DNA from 2 places in the Cellulosimicrobium sp. I38E genome. Region 1 is predicted to be linked to the other one. Evidence: riboswitches for the same ligand, from Rfam matches in the RefSeq annotation. Region 1 holds a riboswitch; the other holds the start of a gene.

Region 1 (10,818 bases):
CGAGCGCACCGCCTCGGCCTGGGCGTTCGTCCGGGTGAGCACGGCGACGTCCCGCGGCTCGAGCGCCCGCCATCGGCCGGCGCCGCCCGCGTCGTCGGCCGCCGCCGCGAGCCCGTCGTCGCGCACGCGGTCCCCGCCGTCCGCGGTCCCGAGGCGGCCCGCGACGTCCGCCGCGACGTCCTGCGCGAGCAGGGTGCGCGCGTCCGGCGCCGACGGCGCCGACGATCCCCCGAGGCGGTAGGCGCGCCGCGTGACCTGCCGCAGCCGCACCGGCGCGCCGCCGGAGAAGCGCGGCTCGGGGTGGGCCGCGTCGACGGGCCGGACCACGATGCGCGGGTCGCCCAGCGCCGTCTCGCCCAGGAGCGCGTGCAGGCCCGTGAGGAGCGGGCCGTCGCTGCGCCAGCTCGTGCTGAGCGTCGCGGTGTCCGCCGCGTCCTCGACCGCGCGCAGGTACGTCACGACGTCCGCGCCGCGGAAGGCGTAGATCGCCTGCTTGGGATCGCCGATGAGCACCAGCGTGCGGCACTCCTCGGGGTGCCCGTGGAACGCCGTGCGCAGGATCTCCCACTGCTCGGGGTCGGTGTCCTGGAACTCGTCCACCATGACGACGCGGAACCGCGACCGGACCCGCCGCGCCGCCGTCGCGCCGTGCTCCGGGTCCGTCAGCGCGCGGCGCAGCAGCACGAGCAGGTCGTCGTAGTCGAGCAGGTGCATCGCCCGCTTGCGCGCCTCGACCTCGCGGCGCGCGGCGACCGCGGCCTCGTACCGCGCCGCGGCCACCGACCCCTCGGCCGCGTCCGACGGCGCGACCACCGCGCCGTGGTCGCTCACCGCCGCCCGGGCGACGTCGCGCACGTCGCGCGGCGACAGGATCGGCTCCGGCTCGTCCGCGAACCTCCGCACGTACAGGTCGTCGGTGACCTCCTCGACGAGGTCCGCGACGTCGGGCAGGAAGCTCGTCGTGAGGTCGACGTCAGCCGCCGTGCCGAGCGCCGTGAGCATCTGCTGGCAGAAGCCGTGCGTCGTCGTGATCGTCGCCGCGTCGAGCTGGGACAGCGCGACGCGCAGGCGCTCCCGGCGACGGGCGAGCTCGTCGTCGTCGACGGCGGCGAGGAACGCGACGAGGGGCTCCGGGTCGTCCGCGGGAGCGGGGCCGCGCAGCGCGCGCTCGGTCGCGACGAGGCGCTCGCGGACGCGGTCGCGCAGCTCCGACGTCGCGGCGCGGCCGAAGGTCACGAGCATGATCTCCGGCAGGGCGGCCACGCCCTCGGCGACGTACCGCGTCGTGAGGGTCGCGATCGTGTGGGTCTTGCCGGTGCCGGCGCTCGCCTCGAGCACGACCGTCCCGCTCGGCAGGTCGCCGAACGGGTCGAAGCGCCGCGGGGTCCCGCTCCTCCCCACGTGGCCCGCGTGCGGGGCGGCGCCGTCGGTCGCGGTCCGGGACGTCGCGCCGTTCACCGGGCACCTCGCAGCTCGTTCTCCAGCAGGGGCTCCCACACGCGGCGCGCGAGCGCGCCGAGGCGGGTCGGGTCGTCGGGGAAGCGGCCCAGGTCGGCCGTGGTGGCGAGCCCCGCGACGTCGGGGAGAGCCGGGTCCTGTCCCCACGCGAGGACGACGTACGGGTCCTTGCGCTCGAAGCCCTTGTTCCACGCCCAGCCCGCGCGCATCAGGGCGTCGCGCGCGTCGCTCGTGCTGCGCTCCTCGGTGTAGCGCAGCGACACCTCGGGGAGCACCGGCAGCGGCTCGCGCGCCGCCTCGTCGCGCAGCGCCACGAGGTCGGCGAGGACCCGCGTCGCCGTGTCGTGGTCCGGTGGTGTGAGCGTCGACCAGGCGACGCCCGGACCCCGGGACGAGCGGCCGATCGCGACGGCGTCCCACGGGCGCCCGGGGTCGCTCGCCGTGAGCGCGAGCGCCTGCACCCAGGCGCGCAGCCGGTGCTTGGGCCCGAGGCGGGAGTACTCGGTGCGCACGACGCGTGCGCCGTGCACGCCGGGGACGCTCCCGACGAGGGTGCGGCCGTCGGGCAGCACGGCGCGGACGTCGACCGTCTCGGCCGAGCTCAGCACGTCCTGGCTCACCGGACGGCCGGCGGCGAGGTCGGCCTCGCGCGCGGCCTCCACGGCGGTGACACGCAGCGGGCCGACGGCACGGACCACCTCCTGGAGCGCCGTGCGTCCCAGCTCGCGCGGCGGGACCTGGCCCCGGCGCCACTCGGCCTGCATCGCCCGGTTCGGGTCGACGCCGGAGAGCGCGGCCCGCAGCACGCGGTCGCCTACGCCCCAGCCGGAGAGCCCCGTGAGCGCGAGCGGGAGGCGGTCCTCGACGTCGTCCTCCTCCAGCACGAGGCCCACGTCGAGCGTGTGCTGGGCGAACCACCTCGGCGCGTTCTCCAGCAGGCGGACCAGGTCGTCGAGCTCGACGTCGGCGCGGATCCCCAGCGCCGTCGCCGGGTCTACTTCCTCCGTCCGGCCGCTCGCTGGGCCGACGGGCAGCGAGAGCGGTGCACCGACGAGGGCACCGACCGGCTCACGCTTCTCCCGTGCGCGTCGGGCGCCGGCGAGCGCGGCGTCGTCGTGGCTGAACGGCCCCGGCGCACCCAGGGCACCCGGGACGAAGTTGCGCTCGTCCACGGCCTGGAGCGGGTGCTGGACGACCACGTGCTCGCGCGGCGGGCGGCCGTCGACGGTCGTCGCCACGCGGTCGAGCGCGTCGAGCAGCTCCGCCACGGGGACCGCGGGCGGCCGGACGGCACCCGTGCGCTCGTCGGCGCCCGTGTGCACGACGACGAGGTGGCCGCCCGCCGCGGCGACGGCGTCGAGGAAGATCTGCCGGTCCTCGCTGCGCGCGTCGCGCTCGCCGATCTCGGGGTGCCGGGCGAGCAGGTCGTCGCCCGCGGGCGCGGCGGTGCGGGGGAACACGCCGTCGTCGAGCCCCAGGAGGCACACCACCCGGTGCGGCACGGAGCGCATCGGCTCGAGCGAGCACACGGTGAGCGCGCCCGTGCGGAACCCGGCGCGGGTCGGGCGACCCGCGAGACGGTCGTCGAGCAGCGCACGCACGTCCGCGAGCCGCAGCGCGACCCCGCCGTGCGCCGCGCCCGCCGCGCGGACGTCGCCCAGCACGCGGCGTGCGGCGCCGATCTGCCACGCCTCCGTGGGCGGGGCCTCGGCGAGCAGCGTGAGCGCGCGGTCGAGCGCGTCGAGCCAGTGCGCGAGCGGGTGCACCCCGTCGAGCGCGCGCAGCGTCTCCGTCAGGCGCGCGACGAGCTCCGCGAGGCGGCCCGCGAGGTCCACGTCGGTCGAGCCGACGTCGTCGAGCGGCAGCGCCGGCCCGACGAACCGCGCGTCCTCGTCGGCCATCGCCGCGCCGAGCAGGAGGCGGTCGAGCGCCGCGTCCCACGTGCCCTGCCGCACGTGCCCGTCGATCCCGAACCGCGCGCGCCGCTCGCCGTCCTCGCCCCAGTGCACGCCCGCCTCGACGGCCCACTGGCGCAGGCGGTCCACGTCGTCGTCGGAGAACCGGAACCGGCGGCGCACCGGCGCGCTCGCGGCGAGGTCGAGCACCTCCGACGCCGTGACGCGGCCGTCGGCGAGGCGCAGCAGCGTGGCGAGCAGCGCGAGCACGGGGTTGGTCGTCCCGGCGCCGCGGTCGGCGAGGCTGACCCGCAGACGCTGGCCGGGGTGCGCGTCCTCGCCGAGCTCGGGGACCGCTCCGAACGTCGCCGTGACGAGCGGGGCGAACGTCTCGACGTCGGGGCACAGCACGATGACGTCGCGCGCCTGGAGCGTCGGGTCGGCGGAGAACAGCCCGACGAGCGTCTCCCGCAGCACCTCGACCTGCCGCGCCCGGCCGTGGCACGCGAGCACCTGCACGGACCGGTCCGCCGGGTCCAGCACGTGCGCGCCGTCCGGGTCGTCGGCCCGCAGCGCGGACTGCAGCGCGCCGAGCAGGGTCGGCGGCGGGGGCGCCGCCTCGTGGTGGGTCTCACGAGCCTCGCCCGCGGCGAGCCGGAGCTGCAGCTCGACCGCGTCCCGGCCGGTGGACGCGAGGAACGGGTGCCGCGCGAACGTCGGCAGGTCCGCTCGACGCCGGACGGGCGCACCCGCGCGGTCGGCGCCCGGGTCCGCGCCGCCCCTGGCGGGGTCGCCGTCGTCGGATGCGGCGACCGTCGCCCACAGCGCTGGCGAGGGGTGCACGAGCCACAGGTGGACGTCGCGGTGCTCGGCGAGCGCGCGCAGGACCCGGAGCTCGTCCTCCGGGATCCGCGTGGGCCCGAACACCGACAGCCGCGGCGGCAGGTCGACGGCCGCCGGGTCCGCGCGCAGCGCCGTGACCGCCTCCGTGACGCGCCGCGCCGGGTCCGTCGCCGGGACGCGCTCCACCAGGCGGCGCCACAGCTCGGGCTGCCAGGCGAGGTCGTCCGGGGCGGCGGCGGTGCCCGTGACCGGGGACGCGGCCGACCACGCGAGCACGACCTCGGGCCGCTGGCGCGCGTAGTCGACCAGGAGGTCCGCGAGCCGCCGCGCGAGCGTGAGCCGACGCCCCCGGCGCACCTCGTCGCCCGGGTTGCCGACGTACCGCGCGAGCGGCGCCGCCCACGGCTCGGCGAGGTGCGCGTCGAGCACCTCGAGCACGGACCACGCGAGACGCTCGGGCCGCCACGGGTCGTCGTCGGGGTCGAGGTCGGTGAGGTCCGCGACGACCTGCTCCACGAGTCGGCGCGGCCCGCGGAAGTCGACGTTCGCGCAGATGCCCGACGTCTCGCCCGCGCCCAGGTGGTGCGACAGCCGCTGCGCGAGCCACCGCTCGACCCCTCGCGTCGGGACCGCGACGACGTCCGGCGTGAACGGGTCCTCCGGCGCCTCCGCGAGCACGGCGGCGAGCGGCGCCACGAGCGCCTCGGCACGCTCGGAGCGGTGCACGTGCAGCAAGAGGACCCCTGTCGGTGGTGGCGGACCGGTCGTCGCGCCCTGCCGGTCGGCCGAGCGCTACGAGGAATCTACGAGGTGCGTCCCACACCGTCGAACCGCCGTCCACAGGTCGCCGGGGACTACGGTGTCCGCACCGCACGTGCGCGCATGCCCCGGCGGAACCGGCACCCGAGGGAGGCCTGATGCGGCAGCGGAGGACGACGGCCGTGCTGTGCACGATCGCCGACGGCGCCGCGCCGGGCACCGTGGCGGCCGCGTGCCGCGGCGCGCTCCTGGCGCTGCGCGACCGGGTGGCACGGCTCCAGGTCGACGTGTACTCCGACGAACCGTGGCCACCGGACGCGACGGACGCGGTGCACGCCTTGGACGAGCTGCGCCGTGCACGACGCGGACGTCTCGCCCGGCGTTTCGGCTGGGAGCCCCCGATCTCGCTCGAGCTCGACCCTCGCGACGACCGCCAGCTCGACCTCGCCCTCGCCGTCGCCCCCTCCACGATCTGCGGCTCGGGCTTCGACGAGCACTGGACGCTGCTCTGGGACGTGAACGACACCGGGACGTCGGTGACCTTCCTCCTGCTGCCGGACGAGCTGGACGCGGTCCGGTCGCACGTCGCACGGTCGGGCGGGCGCCCGGAGGATGTCGTCGTGCTGGGCGACCGTCGCGGCTGACGTGCGTGGGAGCGCTTCGCGCGCTCAGCCGCGCCGTGCGACGAAGACCCACTCGCGACCCGGACGGTCGGGCGCGTCCCGGACGTCCACGACCTCGAACCCGCACGCCACGAGCGACGTCTCGACCTCGTCGCGCTCCCGGAAGCGCAGCGTCGAGTCGGAGTGGAGCGTGGTGCCGTCGGGCAGCACGGTCGTGTCGTGGAAGGACACGAAGGGGAGCGACACGTCGGTGAGGTCGGTCCACGACTCGACCGGGCCGACGTCGGGCACCTCCACGCGCGTGGTCGTCACCTCGCGGACCCACCCCTCCCAGGCCCGGCGGGCGGGGACACGGGTCTCGAGCACCAGCCATCCGCCCGGCGCGAGCACGTCGTGGACGCCCCGCAGCGTCGCGGTCCACGCGTCGTCGGTGAGGAACACCTGCGCGACGTTCGCCGTCATCGTCGCGAGGTCGACCTGGAGCGGGGGGAGCGCCGTCGCGTCGCCGTGCAGCCAGCGCACGCGCTCGGCGCCCGGCTTCGTGCGGGCGACGTCGAGCGACGCGTCCGCCGGGTCCACGCCGACCACGTCGAGCCCGCGCTGCGCCACGAGGCACGCGAACGTCCCGGTGCCGCACCCGACGTCGAGCACACGGCGCGCACCGAGCTCGTCTACGATCGCGACGTAGGCGTCGAGGTCGCTGCGGTCGGGGTCGAGCGGGTCGTAGAGAGCGGCGAGGCGGGGGTCGTCGAAGATCGCGTCGGGCACCCTCCGACGCTACGAGGGTCGGCGCAGCCGGTCCACGCCTTTGCCGAGCGCCCCGTGTCGACGATGCACCCGCTGCCCGCTGCCCACGTGGTCGTGGCCCGTCCCGACGCCGGGACGGGCCACCACCGCATGTTCGGCGGGAAGGGGTCAGGCGTTCAGCGCCTGCTCCACGTCCTCGATGACGTCGAGCGGGTCCTCGAGGCCCACGGACAGGCGCACGGTCGTCTCCGCGATCCCGACGGCGGCCCGGCCCTCGGGGCCGAGCTTGCGGTGCGTCGTGGTGGCCGGGTGGGTGACGAGCGACTTGGCGTCCCCGAGGTTGTTGGAGATGTCGACGACCTGGAGCGCGTCGAGGAACGTGAACGCGCGCTTCTTCGCCGTCTCGGGGTCGGTGCCCTCGGGGACGGCGAGGTCGAACGTCACGACCGTCCCGCCGCCGCTCTGCTGCGACTGCGCGAGCTCGCGCTGCGGGTGCGACGCGAGGAACGGGTACCGCACACGGCCGATGCCGGGGAGCTGCTCGAGCGCCTCGGCGACCTGCGCCGCGGCGGCGTTCTGCGCGGCGACGCGCGCGGGCAGCGTCTCGAGGCCCTTGAGCAGGACCCACGCGTTGAACGCCGAGAGCGAAGGCCCCGTGTTGCGGATGAACGTCTGCACGGGCCCGGTGACGTACTCCTCGGTCCCGAGGATCGCGCCGCCGAGCACGCGACCCTGGCCGTCGATGTGCTTGGTCGCCGAGTACACGACGACGTCCGCCCCGAGCTCGAGCGGCTTCTGGAGCAGCGGCGTCGCGAACACGTTGTCGAGGACGACGACCGCGCCCGCGGCGTGCGCGAGCTCGCTCACGCGCCGCGCGTCGACGATGTCCTGCATGGGGTTGGACGGCGTCTCGAAGAACACGACGTCCGCGGGCGTCGAGAGCGCCTCCTCCCACTGGGAGAGCACGTGCCCGTCGACGTAGTCCGTCCGCACGCCCCACTTGGCGAAGATCTCGTCGAAGATGACGATGCTCGACCCGAACAGCGCGCGCGCCGCGACGATCCGCGACCCGGAACCCACGAGCGCGGCGAGCGACGTGAACACCGCGGACATGCCGGACGCCGTCGCGTAGCACGCCTCGGCGCCCTCGAGCAGGCGCAGGCGCTCCTCGAACGCGTGCACGGTCGGGTTGCCGTAGCGCGAGTAGACGAACCGGTCGAGCTCGCCCTTGAACGCGGCCTCGGCGTCGGCGGCGCGGTCGTACGTGTAGCCCTGCGTGAGGAACAGCGCCTCGGACGTCTCCTGGAACTCCGTGCGGTGGTGCCCGCCGCGCACGGCGAGCGTCGCGGGGCGAGCGCTCGCGGGCAGGGGCTTACGGCCGGAGCCGCCGGGCACGCTCCCGGGCTGCGCGGCGCTCACCGGGCGGTCTCGTCGTAGGTCGTGGTGGGCAGGCCGCGGACCTTCCAGCCCTCGACGTCGCGCAGACCGGAGAAGCCCTGGGCGCCCTCGAAGCCCTCGAGCACGTTGTACGACGGCCCGAGCCCGGCGGCCGTGGCCGCGCGCGCGGCGCCGATCGAGCGCTGGCCCGAGCGGCACAGGAACACGACGGGACGCTCGTCGCCGGGGGCGAGCCCGGCCTCGACGAGCTGGTCCAGGAAGCGCGGGTTGGGCCCGGCCGGGGTCACCCACTCGTCGAACACGACGTCGCGGGCGAGGTCCGAGGCGTCGGGCACGCCGATGGTGCGCCACTCGCCCTCGGTGCGGACGTCCACGAGGACGGCGCGCTCGTCGCTCGTCAGCAGGTCCCACGCCTGCTGGGGGGTGAGGTCGCCGGCGTAGCCGACGGCGGGTCGCGCGTCGGGCGGCGCCGGCCGGGATGCCGACTGCTGCTGGGACTGGTCGCTCATGAGTCCTCCTCCATCGATCGTGGCAGTAGCACCCTGCGCCCGGCCGTCTCGCGACGGACCGGGGGGTTGCTGCGGCGTCGACGTGCCACGTCACTCGGCCGCTCCGGATGGTTGCTCGGGATCGTACGCCACCCGTCCGACGCGCGGAACGCCCGTCTCGCCGAGCGGCCCGTGGGCGGGGTGCCCGACGTCGGACGGTCGCGCTAGCGTGGCCGCGCGGCCGGGCGGGGGTCCCGGCGGGCAGGGCGACGGGCAGGGGAACCGAATGTGGACCAGCCGGCGACGGGTGCTGGGTGCGGTCGTGGTGGCGGGCGTCGTCGCCGCGGGCGCCTGGCTGTGGGTAGCGACCGGCGATGAGGAGCCGCCGCCGCGCGTGGCGAGCGTCCGTCCCGTGGAGGACGACGCCCTCGACCCGGCCGGGAGTGCGCGCATCGTCCTGGTCGAGCCGGACGTCGGCTCCCCGGCGCCGCTCTCGCCCCGGTCGGCACCCGCCGACGTGGCGACCGTGGGCGAGCCGATAGACCTCGCGGAGCTCACCGTCGGCGGCTACGAGGGGTGGTGGAGCGGCGACGGCGACGGCGCCGCCTGCGACGCGTTCGCCGTCGCCCACCCCGAGGTGGTCCTGGTGAGCACGCGGTCGGCGCAGCCGCTCGAGGCGTTCGTGAACGGTACGAGGCTCCAGGGCGTCCCGAACGGCATGCTCGGAGAGCCCGCGGAGTGGCCTGCCGACTCCGTCGTCGTGCTCGACGCCCGCACCGGCGAGGTGCTCGACGCGTTCGAGGTCGACGAGTCGGGGTGGCGCCTCGAGGTGCCCGTGGACTGTGTCCCGCCATCCGAGACGCCCTGACCACCGGTTGACACGGCGCGTCCCGCGCGCACATCCTGGGACGCAGGTCATGAGTGCCAGCGTGAAACCCCGGTTTGCTGGCCGGCAACCCTCCTCTCGCGGCGGGGTGCCCCGGGTGACGACCAGGCCGTACGCCGACCGGCGCGCGGCAAGCGCGGGGATCACCGTCCCCGGACCGCCCTCGGAGGACTGTGCCATGACTGCTCTCGCCGACGTCTCGTGTCCGACCGAGGTCTCGGAGGCCCCCGACCTCGCGGCGGTCGCCGACGCGCCCGCCCTGCTGCCCGTCGTCGGCGCGGACACGCTCGTCCCGCTCGTCGACGGCCGTAGCGTCCCCTACGCGAACCTCGACGTCGCGGCCTCGGCCCCGGCCCTGCGCTCCGTCGCGGACCGCGTGACCGAGGTGCTGCCGCTCTACGCGAGCGTGCACCGCGGCGCGGGGTACCTGTCGCAGGTCTCCACCGCGCTCTACGAGGCGTCGCGACGCACGATCGGCGCGTTCGTCGGCGCCCGCGAGGACGACGTCACGGTCGTCACGCGCAACACCACCGACTCGCTCAACCTGCTCGCGGGCTGCGTCCCGGCGAACGCGGACGGGACTCCCGGGCGCGTGCTCGTCCTCGACGTCGAGCACCACGCGAACCTGCTGCCGTGGCAGCGCGCGGGCGGTGCGACGGTCCTCGCCGGCGGCGCGTCCGTCGCGGAGACGCTGTCCGGCCTGCGCACCGAGCTCGCGCGCTTCCCGTACGCCCTGGTCGCCGTGACCGGCGCGTCGAACGTCACGGGCGAGTCGCTGCCCGTCGCGGACGTCGTGCGGATCGCGCACGACGCCGGGGCGCGCGTCGTCCTCGACGGCGCCCAGCTCGTCCCGCACCGCGGCTTCTCGCTCGCCGACTCGGACGTCGACTACGTCGCGTTCTCCGGGCACAAGACGTACGCGCCGTTCGGCGCGGGTGCGCTCGTGGGTCGTCGCGACTGGCTCGACGCGGGCACGCCGTACCTCGCCGGCGGCGGCGCGGTGCGCCAGGTCGCCGTCACGGGGACGCAGTGGCAGACGGCGCCCGCGCGCCACGAGGCCGGGTCGCCCAACGTCGTGGGTGCCGCGGCGCTCGCGGCGGCGTGCGACGCGCTCGCCGCGCTCGACCCGGCCGACCTGCACGCGCACGAGGCGGCGCTCCGCGCGGCCCTCGTCGCGGGCCTGGAGGCCGTCCCGGGCGTCCGGGTCGTGCGCGTGTGGGACGACGCCGTCGACCCGGTCGGCGTCGTGACGTTCGCCGTCGAGGGCCACGACCCGGGCCTCGTCGCCGCCTACCTCTCGGCCGAGCACGGCATCGGGGTGCGCGACGGCCGGTTCTGCGCGCACCCGCTGCTCGCGCGCCTCGGCTACGACGCGGGCGCGATCCGCGCCTCGGTGGGCGTCGGGACGACGGGGGCGGACGTCGTCCGGCTCGTCGAGGCCGTGCGGTCGTACGTGGAGCAGGGCCCCGCGACGCGCTACGAGGTCGTCGACGGCTGCTGGGCCGTGGCCGACGACCCGCGCCCGGTGCCCGTGGGCTCGGGTCTCGAAGGCCTCTTCGCGACCGCCGCGGCGGGCTTCCTCGCCGACGCCGCGGGGTGCGGCCCCGCCGTCTGACCCGGCGCCGGCGGGACCGCCGGGACCGCCGTTCACCGAGCCGTCGACGAGCGTTGTCCACGACGTCGACGAACCCTCTTGGCGGCGTCGTCCGCGTGTGCTCTGA
Region 2 (10,818 bases), on a different contig from region 1:
CGCCCGCACGCCCGGGGAGGACCCGCGCGCCGCCAACGACCGGGCCGTGCTCCGCGGCATCACCGCGACCGGCCCGGTCGTCACGACGGCGGCCGTCGCCATCGGCATCGTGTTCCTCGGCTTCGCGGCGGGCGAGCTCGTCGCGATGAAGGAGGTCGGCGTCGGCATGGCCGTCGCCGTCCTGCTCGACGTGACCGTCGTGCGCGGGCTCCTGCTCCCCGCGACGATGACGCTCCTCGGGCGCTGGAACTGGTGGCCGTGGTGGCGGGACGGTTCCGAGGGTTCCGTCCGGGCGAAGGCTCCGCGGGGGCGCGACGGGTCCTCCATCCGCCGCTCGTCCCTCGCGGCTCCCGCCAGACCCGCCACGACCCGTCACACCCCCGCTCCGCCCTCGCCCTCGGCGTCCAGCTCGCCCTCCGCTCCGCCGAGGTAGAGCCCTGGTGGGCCGAGGTAGAGCCGTGGTGCGTCAGGCGTCGCGCATGACCTCGGTGACGAAGCGGGCGGAGCGTTCGCGGAGGCCGTCGACGCGGAGCTCGACGAACAGCTCGCGCATCGACTCGTCGTCGCCGATCTCGGTGCGGGTCGGGGCGCGGCGCACGTTCTGCGAGCACAGGAACTGCGTGCAGATGAGGGTGCCGACGGTGTTGCCGCGGCGCCCGGCGGCGCCGGCGCGCCGCGCGACGTAGAGGCTGACGTCGTCCGTCACGACGACGTCCTCGCACCACGCGCAGACGGCACGCTTGCGCATGCCGCCCGTCTTGGCGTCGGTGGAGCGCAGCAGGACGCCGCGGGGCTCGCCTTCGACCACGACGACGGCGTACGCCAGCAGCGGCGCCTTGCGGTCGCGCCACCCGAGGTAGTCGAGGCGGTCCCAGTCGAGCGAGTCGAGCTCGGGGAGGGTCGCCTGCGCGGCCTCGCGCTTGGACGCGTTGACGAACGACGCGCGGATCTGCTTCTCGGTCAGGGGAATCATGGGTTCAGGGCTTCCGTGTCGGTACGGTCCCACCCTGCCCGACGGCGTGCCGCGGCGCAGGAGGTCGGCTCACGACGACGCAGGGTCGCCATGGCGCACGACGGCGCCGCTCGGCCGAGCGGGGAGGGTGGGGATGACGGCGTGCCCGCGACCGCCGTCGCCAAGACCTGCTGAGCGCGGGTCGTCGGTCGTCGGGGAGATGACGACGAATGCCCAGCGCTCGACGGGGCGGGGCGCCGGGTCGGCGTCCGGCTGAAGGGCTCAGCGGGTGACGGTGCGGGAGGGGAGGGCGCCCGAGCAGGCCGTCATGGCCACCCCGCAGCCTGCGGTGCCGTGCATCCGCGTCTCCTCGTCCCGTGCGGCGCGCCGTCCGGCGCGACCTGATCCGTGGTCGTGCCGTCCGGCACGACGAACGGCTGCCCTCGGCAACCGTCACCCTCGATGGTGCGCCTCGCACACCGCCGCCGTCAACGTGATTCCGGTCGCGCGGGGACGTCCGGCCGCCCAAACCGGGGTTCCTCCCCAGGATGCGCCCTGCGTGGGGAGCGACCCCGAGCTCGGCACGTGGTCGTGCTCGGTGACCTCCGGCGACGGGGAAGGGACGAAAGACGGCGGGTCCGAAGCGCGCTCGGGCGCGAGACTCGGAGGCTCCGCCACCCGTCGTCGAGGAGGATCCTCCGTGCCCGTCGCGCCGTCACCGTCCGAGACCGCCGCACCCGTGGGGGAGCGCCTGGTGTCCGTCGAGGTGGTGGTGCCGTCCGGGGTGTTCTGGTCAGGCCCGGCGCGCAGCGTCACGGTGCCGTCGGTGTCCGGCACGCTCGGGATCCTCGCGCGGCACCAGCCCGTCGCGGCGACCTTGAAGGCCGGGCGCGTGCGGCTGCGCACGCCCGACCGCCCGACGGCGGAGCTGCGCATCGGCGGCGGCTTCCTCGTGGTCGACGACGACGAGGTGACGATCCTCGCCGACGACGCGACGTGGGTGCAGGCCCGGTAGCCCCTACGCGGGGTCGCTCACCGGACCGAGCTGCACGACGACGACCCGGTGCCCGTCGGGATCGTTGACGTGTGCGAACCGGTCCCCGGACTCGGTGTCGGCGTCGGGGCCGACGAACGGCTCGACCCCTGCGGCGGCGAGCCGCGCGAGGGTCGCGTCGAGGTCGTCGACGTAGAGCACGAGGTTCGGCAGCCCGTGGCGCACGAGGGGCGCGCCGCCGTCGGGGAGCGGGACGAGCCACAGCCCGGGCTCGTCGACGCGGCCGGGGCCGACGTGCAGCAGCGGGAACCCCTCGGTCTCGCCGCGGAACAGCGTCCCGAACCCGAACCCGTCCGCCCAGAACGCGGCGCTCGCGTCGAGGTCACGGCAGAGCAGGACCGTGCGGCCGATCGTCGTCGTCATGCGGCGAGCCTAGGCCGTGCCGCCGACGCCACGCCCGCGCGGCGCCCGACCTCGCGGGCGCACGTGCGCCGTCGGGCATACCGTGGACCGCATGGCGACCGACGGCGGCATCCGCAGGACGATCAGCGACCTCGTGGCGCAGGAGCGCGAGCTCCGCGAGCAGCTCGCGCAGGGGGAGATCACCGGGAGGCAGGAGCACGAGCGGCTGCACGCGATCGAGGTCGAGCTCGACCAGTGCTGGGACCTGCTGCGCCAGCGCGACGCCGCGCGCGAGTTCGGGAGCGACCCGGATGCGGCGACCGTGCGCGACCCCGGTACGGTGGAGAACTACCTGGACTGATCGTCGCCGACGACGACGTCCGGCCCCACGCACCGACCTCAGAAGGAGAACGCCATGACCACGACCAGCGAGCAGGCGGCCGACAGCCCCCTCCCCACCGGGACGGAAGGCCGCGACATCCCCGGGCACGCGGGCGCGCTGGCGCGGTTCGTCGTCTCGTTCGCCCTGTTCGTCGGGGGTCTGGTCCTCATGGGGTCGGGCATGTCCGGCGTCGACGGCGGCGTGTGGCTCTTCGTCGGCGGTCTCCTCGCCGCGACGCTCGCGTTCGCCCTCCCGATGGCGGGGACGGGCACGACCGAGCGCTGACCGACGCGACGCGGAGGCCGGGTTCCGACGGGAACCCGGCCTCCGGCGTGTCCGGGGTCAGCCGAGCGTCGCCCGGACCGCCTGTGCGGCCGCGACGAGGTGCTCGAGCGACGGCACGGTCTCCTCGTAGCGGCGGGTCTTCAGCCCGCAGTCGGGGTTGACCCACACGACCTTCGGGTCGATCGACTTCACCGCGAGCTCCAGCAGCTCGGTGACCTCCTCCGTCGAGGGGACGCGCGGGCTGTGGATGTCGTAGACGCCCGGCCCGATGCCGCGCGCGTACCCGGCGTCGCGCAGCTCGGGCACGATCTCCATGCGCGAGCGTGCCGCCTCGACCGACGTCACGTCGGCGTCGAGGCCGTCGATCGCGCCGATGACCTCGCCGAACTCCGAGTAGCACAGGTGCGTGTGGATCTGCGTCGCCGCCTCCACGCCCGACGTCGCGAGCCGGAACGACCCCACCGACCAGTCGAGGTACGCCGGCTGGTCGGCCTTGCGCAGCGGCAGGAGCTCGCGCAGCGCGGGCTCGTCGACCTGGACGATCCCGATGCCGGCCGCCTCCAGGTCCGCGATCTCGTCGCGCAGCGCGAGGCCGACCTGGTTCGCGGTGTCGCCGAGCGGCTGGTCGTCGCGCACGAACGACCACGCGAGGATCGTCACCGGCCCGGTGAGCATGCCCTTGACCGGCTTCTCGGTGAGCGACGCCGTGTACGACGACCACTCGACCGTGATCGGCGCCGGGCGCGTCACGTCGCCCCACAGGATCGGCGGCCGCACGCAGCGCGACCCGTACGACTGCACCCAGCCGTTCGCGGTGACGGCGAACCCGTCGAGGTGCTCCGCGAAGTACTGCACCATGTCGTTGCGCTCCGGCTCGCCGTGCACGAGCACGTCGAGGCCGAGCTCCTCCTGGAGCGCGACGACGCGCGCGATCTCCTCGCGCATCGCGACCGTGTAGTCGGCGTCGGAGAGGTCGCCCTTGGTCCACTGCGCGCGGGCGCGGCGGATCTCGGGGGTCTGCGGGAACGACCCGATGGTCGTCGTCGGCAGCGGCGGCAGGTTCAGGCGCTCCTGCTGGGCCGCGGCGCGCTCGGCGTAGTCGCCGCGCGCGAAGTCCGCGTCCGTCAGCGCGGCGGCGCGCTCGCGCACCGCGGGCACGACGACGCCGCTCGCCTCCGCGCGCGACGCCACCGCTGCGCGGGACGCCTCGATCTCCTCCGCGACGGCGTCGCGACCCTCGGTCAGCGCGCGGGCGAGCGTCGCGACCTCGCCGACCTTCTGGTCCGCGAACGCGAGCCAGTCGCGCAGGCGCGGGTCGAGCGTCGTGCCCGACGCCGTGCCGGGCTCGGCGAACGTCTCGTCCTCCACGTCGTGCGGCACGTGCAGCAGCGACGTCGACGTGCCGACGGCGACCGCGCCTGCACCGAGGTCGCGTGCGGCATCGAGCACGTCGAGCTTCGTGGACAGGTCGGCACGCCAGATGTTGTGCCCGTCGATCGCCCCGACGACGAGCGTCTTCGACACGAGGTCGTCGTAGAGCGAGCCCGGAAGGTCTGCCCGGACGGCGTCGATCGCGATCGCTTCGACGTCCGTGCCCGCGAGCGTCGCCAGGAAGTCGTGGGTCCCGCCGTCGGCGTCGACCGGCGTCTCCAACCCGCCGAACGGCGTCGCGACGAGGATCGCGGGCCGCGCGTCCTGCGTCGAACCCGGGATCGCTCCCGACCCGGAGGTCTCCGTGGGGAGCGACCCCGGGTTCGGCACGGGGCGGAGGTCGGTCGCGAGGGTGCGGTAGGCCGACTCCACCGCTGCCGCGAGCTCCGTGAACGGCACGTCGACCGAGTCGGTGACGAGGATCGGCTCGTCGAGCTGGACCCAGGGTGCCCCCGCGGCGGCGAGCGCACGCAGCAGGTCGGCGTAGGCGGCGACGACGTCGTCCAGGCGGTCGAGCGGCGAGTACCCGGCGGGCGCGTCGTCGGCGGCCTTGGACAGCGCGAGGAACGTCACGGGCCCGACGACGACGGGCCGCGTCACGACGCCCGCCTCCTTGGCCTCGACGAACTCGCGCACGACGCGGTCGTCGACGAACCGGATCGGGGTGTCCGGGCCGATCTCGGGCACGAGGTAGTGGTAGTTCGTGTCGAACCACTTGGTCATCTCGAGCGGCGCGTCGTCGCCCTGGCCGCGCGCCACGGTGAAGTAGCCCGCGAGGTCGAGGCGGCCGGCGTCGTCGGTGAGCGACGCGAACCGCGACGGGACCGCCCCGAGGGAGGCCGCGACGTCGAGCACCTGGTCGTAGTAGGAGAACGAGCCGGGGACGGACGCGTCGTCGGCGCCGAGGCCGAGGTCGACGAGCCGGCGGACGGTCGCGAGGCGCAGCTCGCGGGCCGTGGCCTCGAGCTCGTCGACCGACGTCTTGCCGGCCCAAAACGCCTCGACGGCCTTCTTGAGCTCGCGGCGGCGCCCGATGCGCGGGTAGCCGAGCACGGTGCCGGCGGGGAAGCTGACCGGGTTCTGGGTAGGGGAGGGTACGGAAGTGGCCATGATCGAAACCTCTTGCTGGTCCGGAGGACCGGTCAGACGGGCGTGCCGTGCGTGGCGGCGCTCGTCGTGGGCAGGGAGGTGCCGGTGACCCACGGCCCGCTGGCCAGGTCCGGGACGAGCGGGGCGGCGGCAGCGCTGGTGCTGCCTCCCGTCCCGGCCGACCCGCCGCCGAGGTGGACACCCTCGAGCAGGTCAAGAGCGGCGCGGTGCTTGTTGAACGTGTACACGTGCAGACCGGGCGTGCCCGCGTCGAGGACGCGCTGCGCGAGGTCCACGGTGTACGCGATCCCGTAGGCGTGCTGCGCCTCCGGGTCGGGCAGGGCGTCGAGCGCGTCCAGCAGGTGCTGAGGCGCGCGCACGCCCGTGAGCTCCTCGACGCGACGGAGCCGCGCAGGCTCCGTCGTGGGCAGCAGCCCGGCGAGGATGGGGATCGTCACGCCGGCCGCGCGGGCCTCGGCGACGAAGTCGGTGTACGACGACGCGTCGTAGAAGAGCTGCGTGATCGCGAAGCTCGCGCCGGCCTGCTGCTTCTGCCACAGGCGGCGCACCTCCTGGGCGCGCGTCGTGCCGGCGGCGGGGTTGCCGTCGCAGAACGTCGCGACGGCGATCGTCAGCGGGCGGGCCGCGCCGCGCAGCGCCGCGGCCGGGTCGGACGCGCAGCGCGACGCCTCGACCTCGCGCAGGAGCGCGACGAGCTCGGTCGACGACCGCACGCCGTCGGGCGCGGGCTGCCAGTCCGGCTGGTCGCGCGGCGGGTCGCCGCGCAGCGCGAGGAAGCTGCGCACGCCCTCGTCGAGGAAGTCGGAGATGACCTCCTCCACGTCCTCGCGCGACGCCCCGACGCACGTGAGGTGCGCGATCGGCAGCACGGGCGTGCCCTGGAGCAGGCGGCCGACGACCTGGCGCGCGGTCGCGCGGTCGGTCCCGGCCGCGCCGTACGTCACCGAGACGAAGTCGGGGTGGGTCGCGACGAGACGCCGCGCCGTCTCCCAGAACTTCGGCGCCGCGTCCGGGCGCCGCGGGGGCATGAGCTCGAACGAGACCGTGGGGCGTGCGGCCCCGCCGTGGGCCTGCCCGACGGCGTCCGCGACGCTCACGACGTCGCTCCGACCGGGGTGCGTGCGTGCGCGACCGCCGTCGGGCACGTGCTGCCCGGACGGTGCGCGAAGGATGCCTCTGAGACCATTAGTCGCTCCATCGACCCTGGCGTTAGCACCTTTGTCCTCGGGAGGCTTCCGTCGGCGGGTTGCTGCGGTGTCGTCGAGCCAGGACTCTCGACCGCTCTGGATGGTTGGCACGATCCTACGGCGCATCCGCCATGCGGTCGAGGGTGCTCGCCTGCTGAGACGCCCGCCCGGTCGAGGCCTCCTTCCTATGATGGGCGGACGGTCACGACCTGTCGCTCGGAGCGCTCAGGAGGATCCGATGAAGCACTCGTCCAAGCCGCGGCACCGCTCCCGAGAGGTCGACGGGGTAGGTATCCACTACCGCGAGGCCGGGGTGCCCTCGTCGACCGCGGTGCTGCTCCTGCACGGCTTCCCCGCCTCGTCCCACTCGTTCCGGGACGTGATGCCGGTGCTCGCCGACCACGCGTACGTCGTCGCCCCCGACCTTCCCGGCTTCGGCTTCTCCGACGCCCTCCCGCCCGAGGAGTACACGTTCGAGCGCCTGACGGACGTGATCGAGGCGCTGGTCACGAGCCTGGGGATCGAGCGCTACGTCCTCTACGTCACCGACTTCGGCACTCCCGTCGGGTACTCGCTGGCGATGCGCGACCCCGGCCACGTGCTGGGACTGGTCGTGCAGAACGGCAACGCCCACGACGCGGGCCTCGGGGACACCTGGGACACGGCCCGGCGTTTCTGGGCCGACCCGACCCCGGAGAACCGGGCGGCGCTCCCGGACTGGCTGACCTTCGAAGGGACCCGGGACCAGTACCTCGCCGGGTCGCCTCCGAGCGTCCAGGAGCTTCATCCGCCCGAGTCGTGGCACCTCGACTGGGGGCGGCTGTCGCGCCCGGGCATGACCGACCTGCAGTTCCGGCTCTTCACCGACTACCGGTCGCACGTCGCACGCTTCCCCGCGATCGCCGCCTACCACCGGCGCCACCAGCCCCCGTGCATGGTCCTCTGGGGCCGCTTCGACACGTTCTTCGACATCCGCGAGGTCGTCGCCTACCACGAGGTCATGGAGACCCTCGCCGTGCACGTCTACGACGCCGGTCACTTCCTGCTCGAGACGCACGCGAGCGAGGTCGCCGCACTCCTCGCCGCCTTCGTCGACGACGCGCTCGACCGGGCGGGGTCCACCGCACGGTGGGCAGCCAGGTCGGCGCGAACCGATGCGCCGGAGGCGCCGGCCCGGGACTAGGGTGAGCCGACCTCTCACCGACACCGAGCGAGCACAGGAGCCCGCCATGTACGCGACCCCGACCCGCCCGATGACGCAGGACGAGCTCGATCGGATCTGCCGCGTGTGGGCCGACTGCGGCAGCGACGACCCCACCGACCGGTGGCTCGAGCTCTGGGACGGCGGCGACGCGGACGACCACCCGGAGCAGCGCGACGCGATCGTCGCGATCGCGCGGGAGGTCGGCCTGGAGACTGCGGTCGAGGACGGCGTGCTGCGCGTGCAGAAGACGCAGCAGCTCCACGACGAGATCGGCGCGCGCTGGATCTGACCAGGTCAGGGCTCCTGCGCTGCAGATCTCACGCTTTCTACGCTACAGATCTCAGGCCGCGCACCGTCGTCAACGGCGCCGGAGCTCCGGGACGTGCAGGCGCCGGAGGAACCGGTCGGTGCGCAGGGGCGGGCCGTGGCGGTCGAGCAGGGACACGACGACGACCGTCGCGGTCGCGATCGGGATGGTCCATGCCGCGGGCTGGGCGAGCAGGGCGCGCACGACGCCGGGGACGCCGTCCGCCGTCGCGCCGGACGAGACCGTCCCGTAGCCCGCGGCGACGAGGGCGGACGAGGCGAGCAGCGCCGTCGCGCACAGGACGGACCCCACGACCATCCCCGCCACCGCGCCGCGCGCGGTGAGGCGGCGCCACCACACGCCCAGCAGGATCACGGGCGACAGCGCGGAGGCGGCGAAGACGAACACCGTCCCGACGCTCGTCACGAGCCCCTGCGGGATGGTGACGAGCGCGAACGCGAGCGGGATGAGCGTGCACGCCACCGCCGACCACCGGAACGACCGCACGGTCCCGCCGAACAGGTCCTGGCTCACGACGCCCGCGAGCGCCACGACGAGCCCCGAGGACGTGCCGAGGAACGCGGCGAACGCTCCGGCGACGACGAGCGCGGCGAGCAGCTCGCCGCCGAGCCCGGGCACGAGGCGGGTCGGCAGGGTGAGGACCACGGTGTCCGCGACCCCGGGCTCGGCGAGGTCGGGAGCGACGACCCGCGCGACGAGCCCGAGCGTGCTCGACACCATGTAGAACACGCTGATCATCACGAGCACGACGACGGTCGTGCGGCGAGCCGAGCCGCCGTCGGGCGAGGTGTAGAAGCGCACGAGGACGTGCGGCAGGCCGGTCGTGCCGAGCAGGAGCGCGAGCAGGAGCGAGACGGTCGCGTACGCGTCGAGGCCGCCGGGTCCGGCGTCGTGGGGGAACACGGCGGCGGGGTCGAACGTGACGATCGCGCCGCCGGGCTCGAACGCCCCGCCGAGCGCCATGAGCACGAACACGAGGGGCAGCGCGAGCGCCGTGAGCTTGACCCAGAACTGGAACGCCTGGACGAACGTGATGGAGCGCATGCCGCCCGCCGCGACGACCGCGCTCACGACGACCGCGATCCCGACCGACCCGACCCACGGCGGGACGGGCGCGACGCTCGTGATGACGAGCGCCGCGCCGTGGAGCTGCGGCACCACGTAGAGCCACCCGATGACGAGCACGAGGACGCTCGTGACGCGGCGCGCGACGACGGAGTCGAGCCGGGCGTGGACGAAGTCGGGGATCGTGTACGCGCCGCTGCGGCGCAGCGGGCCGGCGACGAACAGCAGGACGAGCAGGTAGCCCGCCGCGTACCCGACGGGGAACCAGAACGCCTCCGCGCCGGAGAGCAGCACGAGCCCCGAGAGGCCGAGGAACGTGCCCGCGGACAGGTACTCGCCGCTGATCGCGGACGCGTTCCACACGGGCCGCACCGTGCGCGACGCGACGAAGAAGTCGCTCGTGGTGCGGGAGATGCGCAGGCCGTAGAACCCGATGAGGCCGGTCGCGAGCAGGAGCAGCCCGATCGCGACGAGGGGCAGCGCGCTCACGGGGCGCCCGCCTGGTCGGGGACCGCCTCGTCCGGGCCGCCCTCGGCGGGCCCGGCCGATCCCTCGGCGAGGGCGCGGTACCGGCGCTCGTTGCGCGCCGCCGCGACGGCGAACACGACCGCGAACGCGACGATCACGGGGTAGAAGCCGTACGCGTGCACGAGCCAGGGGAGCGGGACGCCGAGGATCACGACGGCGTCCAGCGCGGGCACCGCGCTCATCGTCACCGTGAGCAGCGCGACGACGGCGAGGAACGAGACCACGCACGCGAGCCCGAGCCGGAGCTGCGCCCGGACGAGGCCGCGCGTGTAGTGGGCTACGTCGTCGTCCGGCTCCTCGGGGCGGCCTCGCGGGGTGCCCGACGGCGGCCCGGCGTCGGGTCGCGCGTCCGTCGACCGGACGCGCACGCGCTCGGCGGGCGGGGTCGGGGCCGACGAGGGGCCCGGGTCGCTCACGACGGCCCCCGGTGCGGGCCGAGCAGCGCCTCGCGCACCGCCGGGACCATGCGGCGGCTCACCGGGACCTCGTGGCCCGCGACGACGAGCGCGGGCTGCGCGCCCCCGAACCGCGCCGCGGTCACGGCCGCGCGGTCCACGAGGTACGACCGGTGGACGCGCAGGAACCCGGCCGGGGCCCACCGCTCCTCCAGGTCGGACAGCGGCTCGCGCACGAGGAACTGCTCGGTGTCCGTCACGAGCCGCGAGTAGTCGCCCTGCGCCTGCACCCATCGCACCGCGCTGCGCCGGACGAGCCGCGTCGTCGTCCCGACCGTCACGACCAGCGTCTCGTCCTCCGGCACGTCGGGTCCCGCACCGGACCCCACGACCGGGGGAGCGGCGCTCGCGGGCGCCGCTCCGGCGTCCGGGGCGGTCCCGCCCGCACGGCCCGCGCGGTCCGCGACGCGCTCCACGACCCGGTCGACGGCGCGCGTCAGGCGCTCGCGGCGCACGGGCTTGAGCACGTAGTCGACCGCCTCGACGTCGAACGCC

The links. Region 1 has a riboswitch for S-adenosylmethionine ahead of A0J59_RS01975 (aminotransferase class V-fold PLP-dependent enzyme). Riboswitches for the same ligand answer to the same signal wherever they lie in the genome.
Region 2: it holds a riboswitch for S-adenosylmethionine, as region 1 does, so the genes downstream of both, A0J59_RS06275 (methylenetetrahydrofolate reductase) here and A0J59_RS01975 (aminotransferase class V-fold PLP-dependent enzyme) in region 1, are expected to answer to the same signal.

Annotation. Positions count from the first base shown of each region.
Region 1 covers NZ_LUAZ01000008.1:92,837-103,654, reverse strand. Annotated here, with positions in the region: gene A0J59_RS02010 (UvrD-helicase domain-containing protein) at 1-1,458, opposite strand, end outside; gene recC (exodeoxyribonuclease V subunit gamma) at 1,455-4,922, opposite strand; gene A0J59_RS02000 (hypothetical protein) at 5,114-5,599, shown strand; gene A0J59_RS01995 (class I SAM-dependent methyltransferase) at 5,624-6,346, opposite strand; gene A0J59_RS01990 (O-succinylhomoserine sulfhydrylase) at 6,494-7,744, opposite strand; gene A0J59_RS01985 (rhodanese-like domain-containing protein) at 7,741-8,232, opposite strand; gene A0J59_RS01980 (hypothetical protein) at 8,624-9,079, shown strand; SAM riboswitch class IV at 9,125-9,240, shown strand; gene A0J59_RS01975 (aminotransferase class V-fold PLP-dependent enzyme) at 9,276-10,712, shown strand.
Region 2 covers NZ_LUAZ01000017.1:225,163-235,980, reverse strand. Annotated here, with positions in the region: gene A0J59_RS06310 (efflux RND transporter permease subunit) at 1-433, shown strand, start outside; gene A0J59_RS06305 (FBP domain-containing protein) at 467-973, opposite strand; gene atpC (ATP synthase F1 subunit epsilon) at 1,653-1,967, shown strand; gene A0J59_RS06295 (VOC family protein) at 1,971-2,369, opposite strand; gene A0J59_RS06290 (DUF2630 family protein) at 2,461-2,709, shown strand; gene A0J59_RS06285 (hypothetical protein) at 2,764-3,015, shown strand; gene metE (5-methyltetrahydropteroyltriglutamate--homocysteine S-methyltransferase) at 3,073-5,556, opposite strand; gene A0J59_RS06275 (methylenetetrahydrofolate reductase) at 5,589-6,584, opposite strand; SAM riboswitch class I at 6,748-6,850, opposite strand; gene A0J59_RS06270 (alpha/beta fold hydrolase) at 6,982-7,926, shown strand; gene A0J59_RS06265 (hypothetical protein) at 7,973-8,236, shown strand; gene A0J59_RS06260 (cation acetate symporter) at 8,306-9,829, opposite strand; gene A0J59_RS06255 (hypothetical protein) at 9,826-10,284, opposite strand; gene A0J59_RS06250 (LytTR family DNA-binding domain-containing protein) at 10,281-10,818, opposite strand, start outside.